Regions from separate parts of the Allobosea sp. TAB14 genome, predicted to be linked through region 3. Evidence: riboswitches for the same ligand, from Rfam matches in the RefSeq annotation. Region 3 holds a riboswitch; each other region holds the start of a gene.
What was found. Region 3 has a riboswitch for cobalamin ahead of AB4Y99_RS22565 (CbtB domain-containing protein). Riboswitches for the same ligand answer to the same signal wherever they lie in the genome.
Positions count from the first base shown of each region.

Region 1: another riboswitch for cobalamin. It lies ahead of AB4Y99_RS14320 (ribonucleoside-diphosphate reductase subunit alpha); the one in region 3 lies ahead of AB4Y99_RS22565 (CbtB domain-containing protein).
Region 2: another riboswitch for cobalamin. It lies ahead of AB4Y99_RS07965 (ABC transporter substrate-binding protein); the one in region 3 lies ahead of AB4Y99_RS22565 (CbtB domain-containing protein).

Region 1 covers NZ_JBFRDQ010000083.1:33,025-38,999, reverse strand. Annotated here, with positions in the region: gene AB4Y99_RS14325 (ribonucleotide-diphosphate reductase subunit beta) at 1-281, opposite strand, end outside; gene AB4Y99_RS14320 (ribonucleoside-diphosphate reductase subunit alpha) at 360-3,275, opposite strand; cobalamin riboswitch at 3,388-3,589, opposite strand; gene AB4Y99_RS14315 (cold-shock protein) at 4,128-4,337, shown strand; gene rpsU (30S ribosomal protein S21) at 4,478-4,744, shown strand; gene AB4Y99_RS14305 (hypothetical protein) at 4,933-5,208, shown strand; gene AB4Y99_RS14300 (sarcosine oxidase subunit gamma) at 5,244-5,861, opposite strand; gene AB4Y99_RS14295 (sarcosine oxidase subunit alpha family protein) at 5,854-5,975, opposite strand, start outside.
Region 2 covers NZ_JBFRDQ010000038.1:7,556-11,302, forward strand. Annotated here, with positions in the region: gene AB4Y99_RS07960 (DUF3102 domain-containing protein) at 118-834, opposite strand; cobalamin riboswitch at 1,414-1,623, shown strand; gene AB4Y99_RS07965 (ABC transporter substrate-binding protein) at 1,836-2,873, shown strand; gene AB4Y99_RS07970 (FecCD family ABC transporter permease) at 2,870-3,747, shown strand, end outside.
Region 3 covers NZ_JBFRDQ010000188.1:4,889-9,848, reverse strand. Annotated here, with positions in the region: gene AB4Y99_RS22585 (acyl-CoA dehydrogenase family protein) at 1-15, opposite strand, end outside; gene AB4Y99_RS22580 (TetR/AcrR family transcriptional regulator) at 12-632, opposite strand; gene cobO (cob(I)yrinic acid a,c-diamide adenosyltransferase) at 929-1,435, opposite strand; partial or broken gene AB4Y99_RS22570 (bifunctional adenosylcobinamide kinase/adenosylcobinamide-phosphate guanylyltransferase) at 1,420-1,695, opposite strand; cobalamin riboswitch at 1,878-2,063, shown strand; gene AB4Y99_RS22565 (CbtB domain-containing protein) at 2,101-2,277, shown strand; gene AB4Y99_RS22560 (CbtA family protein) at 2,290-3,033, shown strand; gene AB4Y99_RS22555 (DUF1636 family protein) at 3,075-3,464, shown strand; gene cobW (cobalamin biosynthesis protein CobW) at 3,469-4,524, shown strand; gene cobN (cobaltochelatase subunit CobN) at 4,534-4,960, shown strand, end outside.

The DNA of each region.
Region 1 (5,975 bases), on a different contig from region 3:
TGCCGGCATTCCGGGTTGGTCAGGTGCCGGTAGATCGCCAGCACGATGTTGTTGGCGACGAGGCTCTCGGAGGCCGCGAAGAAGCCGAGATTGCGCTTGAGCATGCGCCGCTCGTCCTCGCTGAGGCCGTCCTTCGACTTCCACAGGGCGATGTCGGCCTGCATCGAGACCTCGGTCGGCATCCAGTGGTTGTTGCAGCCGGAGAGGTACTTTTCCCAGGCCCATTTGTACTTGAGCGGCAGGGGCTTGACCCGAGCATCTCGTGCCGAAGGAGGCTCCAACGCCTTGTCCTGCCGGAGATTCTCGGGTCTGCGCTTCGCTTCGCCCGAGAATGACGCGAGAGGTGGAATGACGGCGGGTTACTGGCAGGCTTCGCAGGTCGGATCGTCGATCGAGCAGGCGTTGGGGACGGTCATGCCGTTCTCCAAGGGTATGTCGACGATGATCGGCGCGGCGGCCTTGGCTGCGACCGGCACGGTGGCCGAGACCGCATTGAGCTTGCCGTCCGTGCCCTTGAGTGTCGATTTCTCGACATGGGTCGCCGACAGCGCCCGGAGGTAATAGGTCGTCTTCAGGCCCAGCCGCCACGCCAGACGATACGCCTCGTCGAGCTTCCGGCCCGAGGGCTGCGCCATGTAGAGGTTCAGCGACTGGCCCTGGTCGATCCATTTCTGCCGGCGGGCGGCGGCCTTGATCAGCCATTCCGTCGGGATCTCGAAGGAGGTGGCATAAAGCGCCTTGAGATCGGCCGGGACGCGGTCGATCCCGCTGACCTTGCCGTCATAGTATTTGAGGTCGGAGACCATCACCTCGTCCCAAAGCCCCCTCGCCTTCAGGTCGTGGACGAGCCCGGCATTCACCACCGTGAAGTCGCCCGACATGTTCGCCTTGACGTAGAGCTGGCTGTAGGACGGCTCGATCGACTGCGAAACACCGACGATGTTGGAGATCGTCGCGGTCGGCGCGATCGCCATCGTATTGGAGTTGCGCATGCCGGTGGTCTTCACCCGCTCGCGCAGGCCCTCCCAGTCGAGCGTGGACGAACGATCCAGCTCGGCATCGCCGTCGCGAGCGTCCGAGAGGATGTCGAGCGAGTCGATCGGCAGGATACCCTTCGACCAGAGCGACCCCTCGAAGCTCGGATAGCGCCCGCGCTCGGCGGCGAGATCGACCGAGGCCTGGATCGCATGGAAGCTGATCACTTCCATCGACGTATCGGCGAAGGCGACGGCGCCTTCCGAGGCCGCCGGCAGACGCAGTGTCTGGAGCGCGTCCTGGAAACCCATCAACCCCAAGCCCACCGGGCGATGGCGCAGGTTCGAGCGGCGCGCTTCCGGGATCGTGTAGAAATTGATGTCGACGACGTTGTCGAGCATCCGCATCGCGGTCTTCACGGTGCGGGCAAGGCGGGCCTGATCGAGCCCATCGGGCGTCACATGCGCGGCGAGGTTGACCGAACCGAGATTGCAAACCGCCACCTCGTCGGCCGAGGTGTTGAGCGTGATCTCGGTGCAGAGATTCGAGGAATGCACCACGCCGGCATGCTGCTGCGGCGAGCGCAGATTGCAGGCGTCCTTGAAGGTCATCCAGGGATGGCCGGTTTCGAACAGCATGGTCAGCATGCGCCGCCAGAGGTCGAGCGCCTTCACCCGTTTGAAGACCTTGATCTGGCCAGCGGCTGCCTTCGCCTCATAAGCCTCGTAGGCCGCCTTGAACGGCTTGCCATAGAGGTCGTGCAGGTCCGGCACCTCATCGGGCGAGAACAGCGTCCAGTCGGCGCCGGCCTCGACGCGCTGCATGAACAGGTCGGGAATCCAGTTCGCCGTGTTCATGTCATGGGTGCGGCGGCGGTCGTCGCCGGTGTTCTTCCGGAGATCGAGGAACTCCTCGATGTCGACATGCCAGGTCTCGAGATAGGCGCAGACCGCCCCCTTGCGCTTGCCGCCCTGGTTGACGGCGATCGCCGTATCGTTGGCGACCTTCAGGAACGGCACGACGCCCTGGCTCTCGCCATTGGTGCCCTTGATATGGGCGCCGAGACCGCGCACCGGCGTCCAGTCATTGCCGAGGCCGCCCGAGTACTTGGCGAGCAGCGCATTGTCCTTCACCGCCTTGAAGATGCCATCGAGATCGTCCGCGACCGTGGTCAGGAAGCAGGAGGAAAGCTGCGGGCGCAGCGTGCCCGAGTTGAACAGGGTCGGCGTCGAGGCCATGAAATCGAAGGAKGAGAGCAGRTCGTAGAAKKCGATCGCCCKGSCCTCGCGRTCGATCTCGCGGATSGCSARACCCATSGCGACACGCATGAAGAAGGCTTGCGGCAGCTCGAAGCGGTTGCCCCGGACATGCAGGAAATAGCGGTCGTAAAGCGTCTGGAAGCCGAGATAGTCGAACTGGAGATCGCGCTCGGGCTTCAGGGCCGCGGCGATGCGGGCGATGTCGAAACGGCCGAGCTCGGGGTCGATCAGCTCGTTTTCGATGCCGGTCTTGAGGTAAGCATGGAAGTAGTCGGCATAAAGCACTGACATCTCTTCCTGTGTCGCCTGCTCGGCGCGGCCATGGACGAAGCTCAGCGCCTCGCGACGGAGCTTGTCCAGCAGCAGGCGCGCGGAGACCTTCGCATAGTTCGGCTCGCTCTCGATCAGCGTGCGGGCGGCAAGGATCGGCGCCAGCGCCAATTCGTCGAGCAAGATGCCGTCATAGAGGTTGCGGCGCGCCTCGGTGAGGACCGGCTCGGCCGAGACGCCGTCGAGATCGGCACAAGCCTCGCGAACCACCTTGTCGAGGCGGCCGGCGTCGAGCGGGATAAGCGTCCCGTCGGCGAGCTTCATGTGCAGCAAGGGAGCTGCGGAGGCGACAGGCTTCGTCTCGGCAACCGCCCTCGCCCGCTCGCGCGCCCGCTCCTCGCGATAGAGCACATAGGCGCGGGCGACCTTGTGGTGTTCGCCGCGCATCAGGGCGAGCTCGACCTGGTCCTGCACATCCTCGATATGGAAAGTGCGGCCGGTCGCGGCCCGGCGGGTCAGCCCCGCGACGACCTGCTCTGTCATCTCCGCGACCGCTTCATGGATGCGGCGCGAAGCGGCGGCGTTCGATCCTTCGACGGCGAGGAACGCCTTAGTCAACGCCACGGTGATCTTCGAGGGATCGAACGGCGTCACCGCGCCGTTGCGGCGAATGATCTGGTAGCCGGGCTCGCTCGCAGCGAGCTTCGACAGTGTCGGCTCTGCGGCTGACGGAGCGGCGGCAGGCCGCTCGGCTTCAATGGAAAGAGACATCGGCATCAACCCCAAATGTTGGGGGCAAAGGCCAGAGCGGTTGCGTCGAGAAGGCGCGCGGCACCACAAGGCCGCGACCTGCCAAGCGCACCACCGGGACACCCCGCCCGAGGACGTATACGAGGTCGCGGCAGGTCTCCTGGCTCACGGGTCAGCGCTCTCGTCCCGTCTTCCCAAGGCCTTGCAGCCTCAGTGACTTAATCCTGGACGTGAACTCGCCGCTTACAGTTGCGGGGACAGCGCCGGTCTCTCACCGGCTTCCCTCTTAGCTCTCGATCTTGCGATTCGAGAGACCATCGACCACCAGATCTAGTAGCTAAAGGGCATCGCCTGTCAACAGGTCGTGATGCCGCCGTCCGGCGCCTGTGAAGATCGGGGATCGCCGCGCGGCCTCCGGCCTACCCTGTTCGTACTGTTCGGCAATGACGCCGGCTCTGCCTTCGCTTCGGAGAAACCGCGTCGAGCGATGCTTCGCGCCTCAAGCGCTAGCGCCCCTTCGCCGCCCGCCATGATCGACGCACGCCCCGTTCCCGAGCTTCGCGCAATTCGCGACCGCCACGAGCTGTCTGCGATGGCTGCCGAGCCGCCCCAGCATATCGCGATGGCGCGTCTCAGGCCGGGTCACACGGTTGCTGTCGGTCGATTTGGCGCCCGGCTGATTTTCCGAAAATATTGCGAGATAAAACCTTCCATTTGACAATGTGTCTTATAAGTACCATGATAGAAACATCGATCTAGGCCGAACGAATTGGCCCCGCGCTTTCATCGCGCACTGCTGACGAACTTCCTGCTCAAATCGAAAAATGCGCTGCACCCGCGGCGCATGAACAATAGCCTTTACAGGAGGTCAGCATGGCCAGTGGCACAGTTAAGTGGTTCAACACCGACAAGGGTTTTGGTTTCATCCAGCCGGAAGACGGCGGCCAGGACGCCTTCGTCCATATCAGCGCCGTGGAGCGTGCCGGTCTGCGCACGCTGAAGGAAGGCCAGAAGGTCTCCTATGAGCTGGTGCAGGACAAGCGCTCCGGCAAGGTGTCTGCGGACAACCTGCAGGCCGAGTGAGGCCAGACGCCATCCGGCGCGTCAATCGAGATCAGCGGCGACCGCGGATGTACCGGCGCCCGTTCGATTGAGCGGCGGATAGCCACGGAGGGGTCGGGATCAACCCGGCCCTTTTTGTTTGCATCAGAAGGGAAATTCGAATGCAGGTTCTCGTTCGCGACAACAACGTCGACCAGGCGCTTCGCGTCCTCAAGAAGAAGATGCAGCGTGAAGGCGTGTTTCGCGAGATGAAGGCGCGTCGCGCCTACGAGAAGCCGTCCGAGCGGCGAACCCGCGAGAAGGCCGAAGCCATCCGCCGCGCCCGCAAGGCAGCACGCAAGCAGGCTCAGCGCGAAGGATTGCTGCCGATGCCGAAGCGTGTGGAAYGGCCGGCACGGCCCGGCCAGGCACCCGCGCAGGCACGATAGGCCAGGATTTGGGCTTGGGCTTCAATCCGCAGGATTTCGCCGATCGCCGGGCCTGCTCGCCAGGCCGAGCCGGCGAGGATCGAAGCCGAGCCCCACGCAAGGTTCTGCCCGAAGCCGTTCGATCCATGCAGGAGCGTGCTGCCGGAAAACGCCGCTGACGCCCTGGCGTCCTGCGTTCGAGAAGGAGTTTGCCGATGTCGAGCAACAGAATTCCGCCGGAAGAGGCGCAATTGCGGGCCSAGAGCAGAGCGACGCTCGCAGCGCAACGCCGCGCCGAGGCCGAAACGGCCCTGGAAGCGTTGCGGGTGGAGCAGATCGCCGTCCGCGAACGCACCGCAAAACTGCGGGCCTTGCGGCTCGCCAAGGAAGCCGCCGACGCCGAGGCCGCCGCGGCGGTGCCGCCAGCCAAGACGCGAGCAAAGCCCGCCAAGACCGTTGTTCGGCGGAGAACCGCTTCTTCCTGATCTCCAGCCGAAGGATGGTGCGCGAGGCGTTGCCGTCAGTCTTGGTCAGCAACCCGGCAGCCGAACTCGGCTGCCGCTGCGGCGAACCAGGACCAGAAGCTTCCCGCCATGCTGCGTGCGACCATGATCTCGAAGACGGCTCCGTCCGGCCCGTCGGCGAGGCGCCATAGCTGCACGCCGAGATAGGCCACGCTCGTCACGGCGGTCTCGCCGACGCCGAAGGCCGAAGGATGCAGGTCGAGCATCACGCCCTTCGCCAGCAGATCGCGGGTCCCGGGGCCCTGAAGCCGGAAGGCGGCGCGCGCATCGCTCTGATCGCTGACAGCGGCATGGGTCGCGAATTCATCGAGCAATGGCTGGAAGCCGTCGCGCGAAGCCGCGCGCAGCAGCCATTGGTCCGGCCCCGCCCAGATCGCGTCATGGGCCCCGCCCGATACGATCCTCGGCATCTCCGGCAGCGCGATGCCGAGCCGGCCTTCGACGGCCCGCGACAGGGACGTCGCCGCACCCGGTTCAGCGATCAGGGTCGCCAGGCCGAAACCATCCAGCAGAGTCGCAACGACGCCGGTCTCGCCCTTCGCGCCGAAGGAGCCGGGTTGCGCGATGCCGGCCCAGGCGCTGCGCGGGCGCCATGAGGTCGCGATCTCAGCCATGGAGGCGATCTCCTTCCGGATCGACGAAGACGGGCGAGCAGATCTCGACGACGATGTCGCCGTTTCGGACGGGATCATAGGCGCGCACGCGCTCGCCGATGCGACCGGCGCCGT
Region 2 (3,747 bases), on a different contig from region 3:
CTGTATCCACCGACCATTTGATGTCTTTGCAGGAACTCCGCTCCCTCAAAGACGGCGTTCGCAAGTCACACAACGCGAATACGCGGACTGTAAGTCACGATAAAACTTCGATATTTTTCACTGCAGCTTTGCAGGAACGAATTCGCACGATTGATTCGTCGCTGTACTGGGCAAAGCCAATTCCAGATGCTCGGCGTCCACAACACGCGCCGCTCTCATCCAGACAAAGGCTCTGTTCCAGACCTCCCAGCTCATCTCCTCCATGATGAGCCCGTAATCCTCCGGGCTGAGCCGCCGCAAAATCAGCTCAGCCACCCTGCGGGCCCGGTCCGCGCCCGGGTCGTTTCGCCTCCCTTCGGCGGGCCCGTTAAGCTCGCGCGCGGGAAGAAACGACGAGGAGAATCCTTCCTGCGCCGGACGCTGCACCGCCTCCATCCTGGTCTTGCGCGTATCCACGACCTGCGAATGCAGCTCGCTGCGGGACACGCGCTCACCATTCTCGAGTCGCTGCAGGATGGTGGTGCGAACCGCCGGCGGGGTCGTCTTGGCGAGATAGACACGAAGCGTCGATGGAACCATCAGCGCGACGAGCTTCGCATTCGCATCGGAATCGGCGCCGCGCGCCAGCTTCATCAGGTCCTGCGCGGTCCTGATCTTGAACTCGCACGCCTTTTCGACCCATTTGACGAAGACCCCGTGGGGCAGCCGCTCCTTGACGCGAAGGAGCTCGCGGCCGATTTCCACAGCATGTTCGGTCGCAGCCCGACGCAGGAGCTTGATCCTTTGCGCGGCATCCTGCAATTCTATCGCGGAGAGCTGTGCATTCGGCAACACGGCTATACCCTCACTCAACCCACAGTACTATTCAGCTTACGCTTGGTGCACTGCACCGTGAAGCGAGCAAAGGGGTTCCCGTCGGCGCAAAGGGAGTAGCTCCTTGAGGCGACACGCGATGCGTTCACGACGCCGGCGCGGCGACAGAGATCAAATAAAAATCTAATTTATATCAGTTACTTATCATATTTGAGGAGAATCGGAGCTACCCCCGTTCCGCTCCGCGACAAGCGAAATGAGCCTCGCTTTTCGGAAGCTCCCGCCTGATGGCAGCTCGGCCTCGCTTCYGAAACATTCCCTTACGTAAGGATCAAGACGGGATGCCGCGTGGCAGAAATCGCCGCAAGCGAGATCTTGGCTGCCGGAAGATCACGCCCGCAGTGAACCGATCTCCTGGCAGGGCGGGCCAGAAACCCGGGCAGCAACATGGCCAGTGACGCTGCGTCGAGCGGAGAAAGCCCGGACATCACACCGGTCTGCGAAGCCGCCGCGCCTGGGCCCCAGCTCGACAGTYCCGGCGGCATACCGACGTCGATCATGATGGTCCCGAACCGAGCTTGACGGTGCGGCACGACCTTATAGGTTGGGCGTGATCGAGGTTCTCCAGATTCAGCCTGGAGCTAAGAGGGAATTCGGTGAGGCGCGTTGCGCCAAAGCCGAGGCTGCCCCCGCAACTGTAAGCGGCGAGCTCTCCGTCCATCGTCCACTGGCGCGTGCCGCGCCGGGAAGGCCGGGCGGAACCGGCGTCGACCCGCGAGCCAGGAGACCTGCCCCGGTCGTCGAAGACGTCTTTCGGACGGGGTGTTCCGGAGGTGTGTGTCGGTGATGGCCGCGCGGCCGTCATCCGTCCGCATCCTGCGCAGCTCCCGCATCCGTCATCTCGGGGAGCGATGAAGTCCATGTTCATGAAGACCGCAGGCCGCGCTGTCGCGGGGAGCTTGACGGCTGCGCGCCGCTCGCCCTATCAGAAATGTAACAATGTTTCATATAAGGCTTCCTCTGTGCCGATTGCGCGCCCTCTCGTCCGCCTGCTTCAATGGCCCGTCCTGGCATTCCTCGGCAGCCTGGCCGCGGGCGCGGCCGTCGCAGCGCCGACCCAGTATCCGCTGACGCTGGAGAACTGCCGCGAGACGATCACCTTCAATGCCGCGCCCAGGCGCATCGTCTCGATCGGCCAGACGCAGACCGAGATCCTCTATGCGCTCGGCCTCGGCGACCGCGTCGTCGGCACCGCCGTCTGGTTCTCGCCCATCGCCAAGCCCTATGAGGCGGTCAARGCCAAGGTGAAGCGSCTRGCCGACAACGARCCGAGRTRCGAGGCSGTRSTCGCSCAGGAYCCSGACCTCGTSACRGCYATGTTCGAATGGCATYTCGGKCCCAACGGCATCGTCGGCAAGCGCGATCAGTTCGCCAAGGTCAAGGTGCCCACCTATGTCTCGCCGACCGATTGCGTCGGCAAGGACAATTCCGGCGGCGGCGACGGCGTGCGCACCCAGATGTTCACGATGGAGCTGGTCTATCGCAACATCCGCGAATTCGGGCAGATCTTCGACGTGCCCGACCGCGCCGAGACGCTCGTCGCCGAGCTCAAGGCGCGCGAGGAGAAGGCGGTCCAGGCCGTGGCGGATGCAAAGGTCAAGGACGTGCCGGTCGTCGTCTGGTTCTCCAGCAAGGACATCAAGGGCGACGGCTTCATGGCCGGCAGGAACGGCGTGCCCGCCTACATCCTGTCGAAACTCGGGGCGCGCAACATCATCACGACCAATGAGGAATGGCCGCTGGTCGGCTGGGAGAGCATCGCCGCCGCCAATCCCGCGGTCATCGTCACGGTGAAGATGGATCGCCGCCGCTTTCCGGCCGATGATATCGAGAAGAAGCTCGATTTCCTGAAAACCGACCCCGTCGCCAGCAAGCTCGACGCGGTGAAGAACAATCGCATCGTCATCATGGATGTCGGAGCGACCCGCGCCGGGCTCGATACGGTGGACGGCATCGAGACGCTCGCCAAGGCGATCGCCGGCTTCGGTCTGACTCCTTGAGCCACGCAGCCCACGGCCCGAACTGGCCGGCGCGGATCGCCGTCGCGCTGGTTTCGCTGCTGGCGCTCACCTTCGCGGTGGCGCTGGCGGTGACGATCGGCGAGATGCGCATCCCGTTGGAGACGGCGTTGAAGGCGCTCGGCAACGGGCTGTTCGACCTCGATTGGCCTGTCAGCGCGATCCAGCAGGGCGTSATCTTCGACTATCGCCTCAGCCGGGCGCTGATGGCGGGGTTGTGCGGCGGCGCGCTCGCTCTCTCAGGCGCAATCCTGCAGGCGCTGCTGCGCAATCCCCTGGCGGAGCCTTACGTTCTCGGCATCTCGGCGGGAGCCTCGACCGGCGCCGTCGCGGTGCTGATCCTCGGCGTCAGCATCGGCGGCACGGCGCTGACGGTCTCGGCCGGCGCCTTCATCGGCTCCTGCGCCGCGCTGGCGGTGGTCGCGCTCCTGGCGACCGGAGCGGGCGGGGCGAGCGATCGCGTCATCCTCGCCGGTGTCGCCACCTCGCAGCTCTTCAACGCGGCGACCGCGACGATCGTGACGACGCTCGCCAGCGCCGAGCAGGTGCGGGGCGTGATGTTCTGGCTCCTTGGGAATTTCGGCGGCGTCCGCTGGCCCGACCTCTGGATTGCGGCGCCGGTCGCCTTCATCGGTTTCGGCATCTGCATGCTGCACGCCAAGGCGCTCGACGCCTTCGCTTTCGGCGTCGACGCGGCCGCCTCGCTCGGCGTCGCGGTCACGCGGGTGAAAATCGTGCTCTTCGCCACGACCGCGGTGATGACCGCCGTGATGGTCTCGATCGTCGGAACGGTGGGCTTCGTCGGGCTGATCATTCCCCATGCCGCCCGTTTCCTCGTCGGTTCCGGCCATGCCCG
Region 3 (4,960 bases):
ATCGAGCGTGGTCATGCGGCCTGTCCTTCACGGGAGATCAGCGCGGCGAGGGAGAGATCGGCGAGCGCAGCGGCAATCTCGCGGCCACGCTCGGGGCTGATCGAGCGTTCCGGCGAGAGCGGGCCGATCAGCGCTTCCATGAAGCCGCCGACGATCATCGCGGCGGCGGCATCCGAATCGACGGTACGGAAGACGCCCTGTCTCCCGCCTTCGACGACGAGCGCGCGAAAAATGCCGGCGATCTCGCGGCGATAGTCGAGCCGTGTCGCGTCGACCGCCGGGTCGGCGGGCTCGGCAATCATCGACCAGGCGAGGCGGCGATTGGCGAAGGCGCGCCGGGCGAAAGCCTCGACCGCGGCGGTCAGGCGCTCGGTGACGGGAGCATCGCTCGCGGCGATCTCGCGCAGCACGGCGAGCTCGCGCGTCGAGACGATAGCGACGATCTCGGCCATCAGCTCGGCCTTGGAGGAGAAATAGGAATAGACGCTGCCGGTCGAGACGCCGCTGGCGGAAGCCACCGCGGCGATCGAGGTCTCGTGGAAGCCGACTTCGGAGACGATCCCGCGCGCGGCAGAGAGGATCGCCTCCCGCTTTCCGGCCTTGCGCGGTTGCTTTGGCGTTCCGTCGGCCATGCGGGCTCCGAATTGAATTTGAATTCAGATTCAATTTGAGAGCGAATGCCGCCCTCGTCAAGAGGCTCGGGAACTCCTCTCCTTTCCAGGAGAGGAGTAGGGGTGAGGTGTTCCGAGCGAAAACGTCGGCTTGAACCCGACCCGCCGGGTGCCCTCACGGAACTGGTCCGACCGCCCACACCTCGCCCTGCCCTCTCCTTCCAGGAGAGGGATCCTCGCGCCTCGACCGGGACCTCCGAAGTCACGTCCCAGAAAGACGACGCTTCCGGCTTCCCGTGCCAACCTGCGAGGCAACCTTAGAACTCGATCCCTTCCTGCGCTTTTACGCCGACGGCGAAATGATGCTTCACCAGCGTCATCTCGGTGACGAGATCGGCGGCCTCGATCAGTTCAGGCTTGGCGTTGCGGCCGGTGACGACGATGTGCAGGTCGGGGCGGCGGGCGCGGAGCACCTCGACCACCTCGGCGAGCGGCAGATAGTCATAACGCAGGGCGATGTTGAGCTCGTCGAGCACCAGCAATCTGATCGCGGGATCGGCCATCAACTCCCTGGCCTTGGCGAAGGCGCGCTCGGCGGCGGCGATGTCGCGGGCCTTGTCCTGCGTCTCCCAGGTGAAGCCTTCGCCCATGCTGTGCCAGCTCACCTGATCGCCGAAAGCTTCGAGCGCCCGGCGCTCGCCGGTCGACCAGGCGCCCTTGATGAACTGCACCACGCCGATGCGCCAGCCATGGCCGAGCGCCCGCAGGATCAGGCCGAAGGCCGCCGTGGACTTGCCCTTGCCGGGGGCCACAGCGTCAGGCAATCGACCAGGATCGGACGGCCTGCCGGCTGGGCGGCGATGGCCACGGCCAGATCGAGCGGTGCATCGACCGTCTGCCAGCCCGCGGGCCGGCGGGCGCGATGCTCGGCGATCCGATCGCGCATCTCGTCGTCATAGGCCTGGGCCGTGGCGATATAGCTCCAGGGCGCGGGCAACGCCTCGATCAGCGCCTCGGCATGGCGGCTCTTGCCGGAACGGGCGCCGCCAAGGACGAGGGTGAGATGGGGGATTTCTTTCTGCATCGCATCGGCCGCTGGTTTCACGAGCCCTCATCCTGAGGAGCCGCGTGAGCGGCGTCTCGAAGGATGTTCCAGAAAGCTCCGGAACCATCTGGAGCATCCTTCGAGACGCGCCTGCGGCGCTGCTCAGGATGAGGGCTCGCGGATGACACGTCCTTTGCATTGCACAGCGTCACCGCGAAGGCTAATGATCGTCGCTGACGGTGCCTCCGCGAGGAGGTGAAAAGGGAACGCGGTGCGAGACCGCGGCTGCCCCCGCAACTGTAAGCGGATGTCCTTCGCCATCGGCCACTGGAGCGCACGCTCCGGGAAGGCGGCACAAGGGCGCCAAATCCGCGAGCCAGGAGACCTGCCGTCGACCCGCAACGATCCAACCGGCTGCCGGCGGGGCGGCTACGGAGAACAGTCATGAATACCGTTTCGGTTTCCACCTCACAGATCAGCGTCTCGGAGCGGGTGAAGGCAGTCGCCGCCGCCCTCATCGTCGGAATCGCATTGGTCTATACGACCGGCTTCGCGGCCTCGACGAATGTCCACAACGCCGCGCACGACACCCGCCACGGCCTCGCCTTTCCCTGCCACTGAGGGAAAGCCATCATGGTCACGCGTGTTCTCACGGTCAGCATCCTGGCCGGGCTCCTGGCTGGCTTGATCGTCGCCGCCCTGCAGCATGTCACCACCACCCCGCTGATCCTCAAGGCGGAAACCTATGAAAACGCCATGCGCGACGGAGCGGGAGCGCATCTCGCCTTCGCGCAGGGCGAAGCCCGCATCATCCTCGCCCATGGCGGCGCCGATCACGCCGAAGGGGCGGAGCATGACGAATGGAAGCCGCAAGACGGTGCCCAGCGCATGCTCTTCACCAGCGTCGCCACCATCGGCACCGCGATCGGCTTCGCGGCGCTGCTGCTGGCCGGCATGCTCGCGGCGGGCGACAGCATCGACCAGCGCCGCGCGCTGATCTGGGGCGCCTGCGGCTTCCTTGCCTTCGGCCTCGCGCCGGGAATGGGGCTCGCGCCGGAACTGCCGGGAGCCGCCTCGGCCGCCCTGCAGGCGCGCCAGCTCTGGTGGCTCGCGACCACCATCGCCACCGCGATCGGGCTCTTCCTGTTCCTGCGCTACGAGGCGCCCTGGCTCAAGCTCCTGGCCGTCGTCGTGATCCTGCTGCCGCATCTCGTCGGGGCTCCGCATGCGCCGACGCCGGAGAGCAAGGTGCCGGCCGAGCTCGCGGCGCATTTCACCTCGTTGTCGCTCGGCATCCAGGCCGCGCTCTGGCTGGTCACCGCCTTCACGGTCGGGACGCTCTGGCCCTGGATGAGCCGCCGCGCGGCTGCGGCCTGAGGATAGCGGCGCCTTCGGGCGCCGCGCGAAAGGCAAACCAGATGTCCGAGGGCGACCTCACCATCCATGTCTGCACGGCCTGCCGCCGGGCCCGCGCCGACCTCCCCGATGGTTACGACCAGCCGGGGCTGGCGCTGGCTGAGCGCCTCGCCGCGCAACTCGCAGCCAAGGGCAGCACGATCCCCGTGCTGCCCGTCGAATGCCTCGCCGTCTGCAAGCGGCCCTGCACCATCGCGCTCAGCGCCGACGGGAAATGGACCTATCTGATCGGCGATCTCGACACCGACACCCATCTCGACGAGATCGTCGGCGCGGCGGAGGCCTATGCCGCCAGCGCCAACGGCATCGTTCCCTGGAAAGAACGGCCGCAGTCCTTCCGCAAGGGCGTGGTCGCGCGCGTGCCGCCTCTGCCGGCTCGCCAGCAAGGATGACATCATGAACGCTCCGCAGACCACCAATCTCGGCAAAACGCCCTGCACGATCATCACCGGCTTCCTCGGCGCCGGTAAGACGACGCTGGTGCGCCACCTCCTCGAAAACGCGCAGGGCAAGAAGCTCGCCGTGCTCGTCAACGAATTCGGCGATCTCGGCTTCGACGGCGAATTCCTCAAGGGCTGCGGCATCGCCGGCTGCAGCGACGAGGACGTGGTCGAATTGCCGAATGGCTGCATCTGCTGCACCGTCGCCGACGATTTCGTGCCGGCGCTGGAGAAGCTGCTGAATCGGCCTAACCCGCCCGAGCACATCCTGATCGAGACCTCGGGCCTCGCCTTGCCGAAGCCGCTGGTCACCGCCTTCAACTGGCCAGCGATCCGCTCGCGCGTCACGGTCGACGGCGTCATCGCCGTGGTCGACGGGCCGGCGGTGGCCGAGGGCCAGTTCGCCGATGATCCGGAGGCGCTCGCGGCGCAGAAGGCCGCCGACGCCTCGGTCGATCACGACAACCCGCTGGAAGAGGTGTTCGAGGACCAGATCCTCTGCGCGGATCTCATCCTGCTCAACAAGAGCGACCTCGTCGACGAGGCCGGTCGCGCGCGGGTCAAGGCCGAGATCGCCGAGCATCTGCCCAAGGCAATCAAGATCGTCGAGACCTCCCATGGCAAGGTCGAGCCGGCGCTGATCGTCGGCCTCGGTGCCGCCGCCGAGAGCGACCTTGCCGCCCGCCCCTCGCATCATGGCGAGGGCGAGCACGATCACGACCATGACGATTTCGACTCGGTCGCCGTGCCGCTGCCGGCAGGGCTTTCGCCGGAGGAACTGACGGCGCGCGTCGCCAGGGCTGCGGAAGCGGAAGGCGTGCTGCGGCTGAAGGGCTTCACCGCCGTGCCGGGCAAGCCGATGCGGCTCGTCGTGCAGGGCGTCGGCCGGCGCGTCGGCCATCACTTCGACCGTCCGTGGGGCGCGAGCGAAGCGCGCGACGGCCGCCTCACCGTGATCGGGCTCAAGGGCTTCGATCTCAAGGCCGTGGAAGCGGCTCTCGCGGGGGCGTAACATCGGCCGATGCATCTTCTCCCGACCAGCGAGATCCGGCTCGACGACGGCGAAGACGCCGTCGATCTCGCCCTGCCGCCGGGAGATGTGCTCGTCCTGTCCTTCACCGACAGCGACCTCTCGGCGCTGGCGGCGGCGGCGGGTGGCAGCAGCCTGTTGGTGCGCCTCGCGCCGCTTCGGCGCTTGAAGCATCCGCTTTCGGTGGACTTCCTGATCGAGAAGACGGCGCAGCAGTGTCGCTTCGTGCTGCTGCGCTGCCTCGGCGGCCTCGACTACTGGCGCTACGGCATCGAGCAGTTCGGCATCGCCTGCCGCGAACGGGGCATTCCGCTCGCGATCCTGCCCGGCGACGAGCGCGACGATCCGAGTCTCGGCGAACATGCGACGGTGCCGGCGGAGCTTGCGGCGGAACTGCTGGCCTATTTCCAGGCGGGCG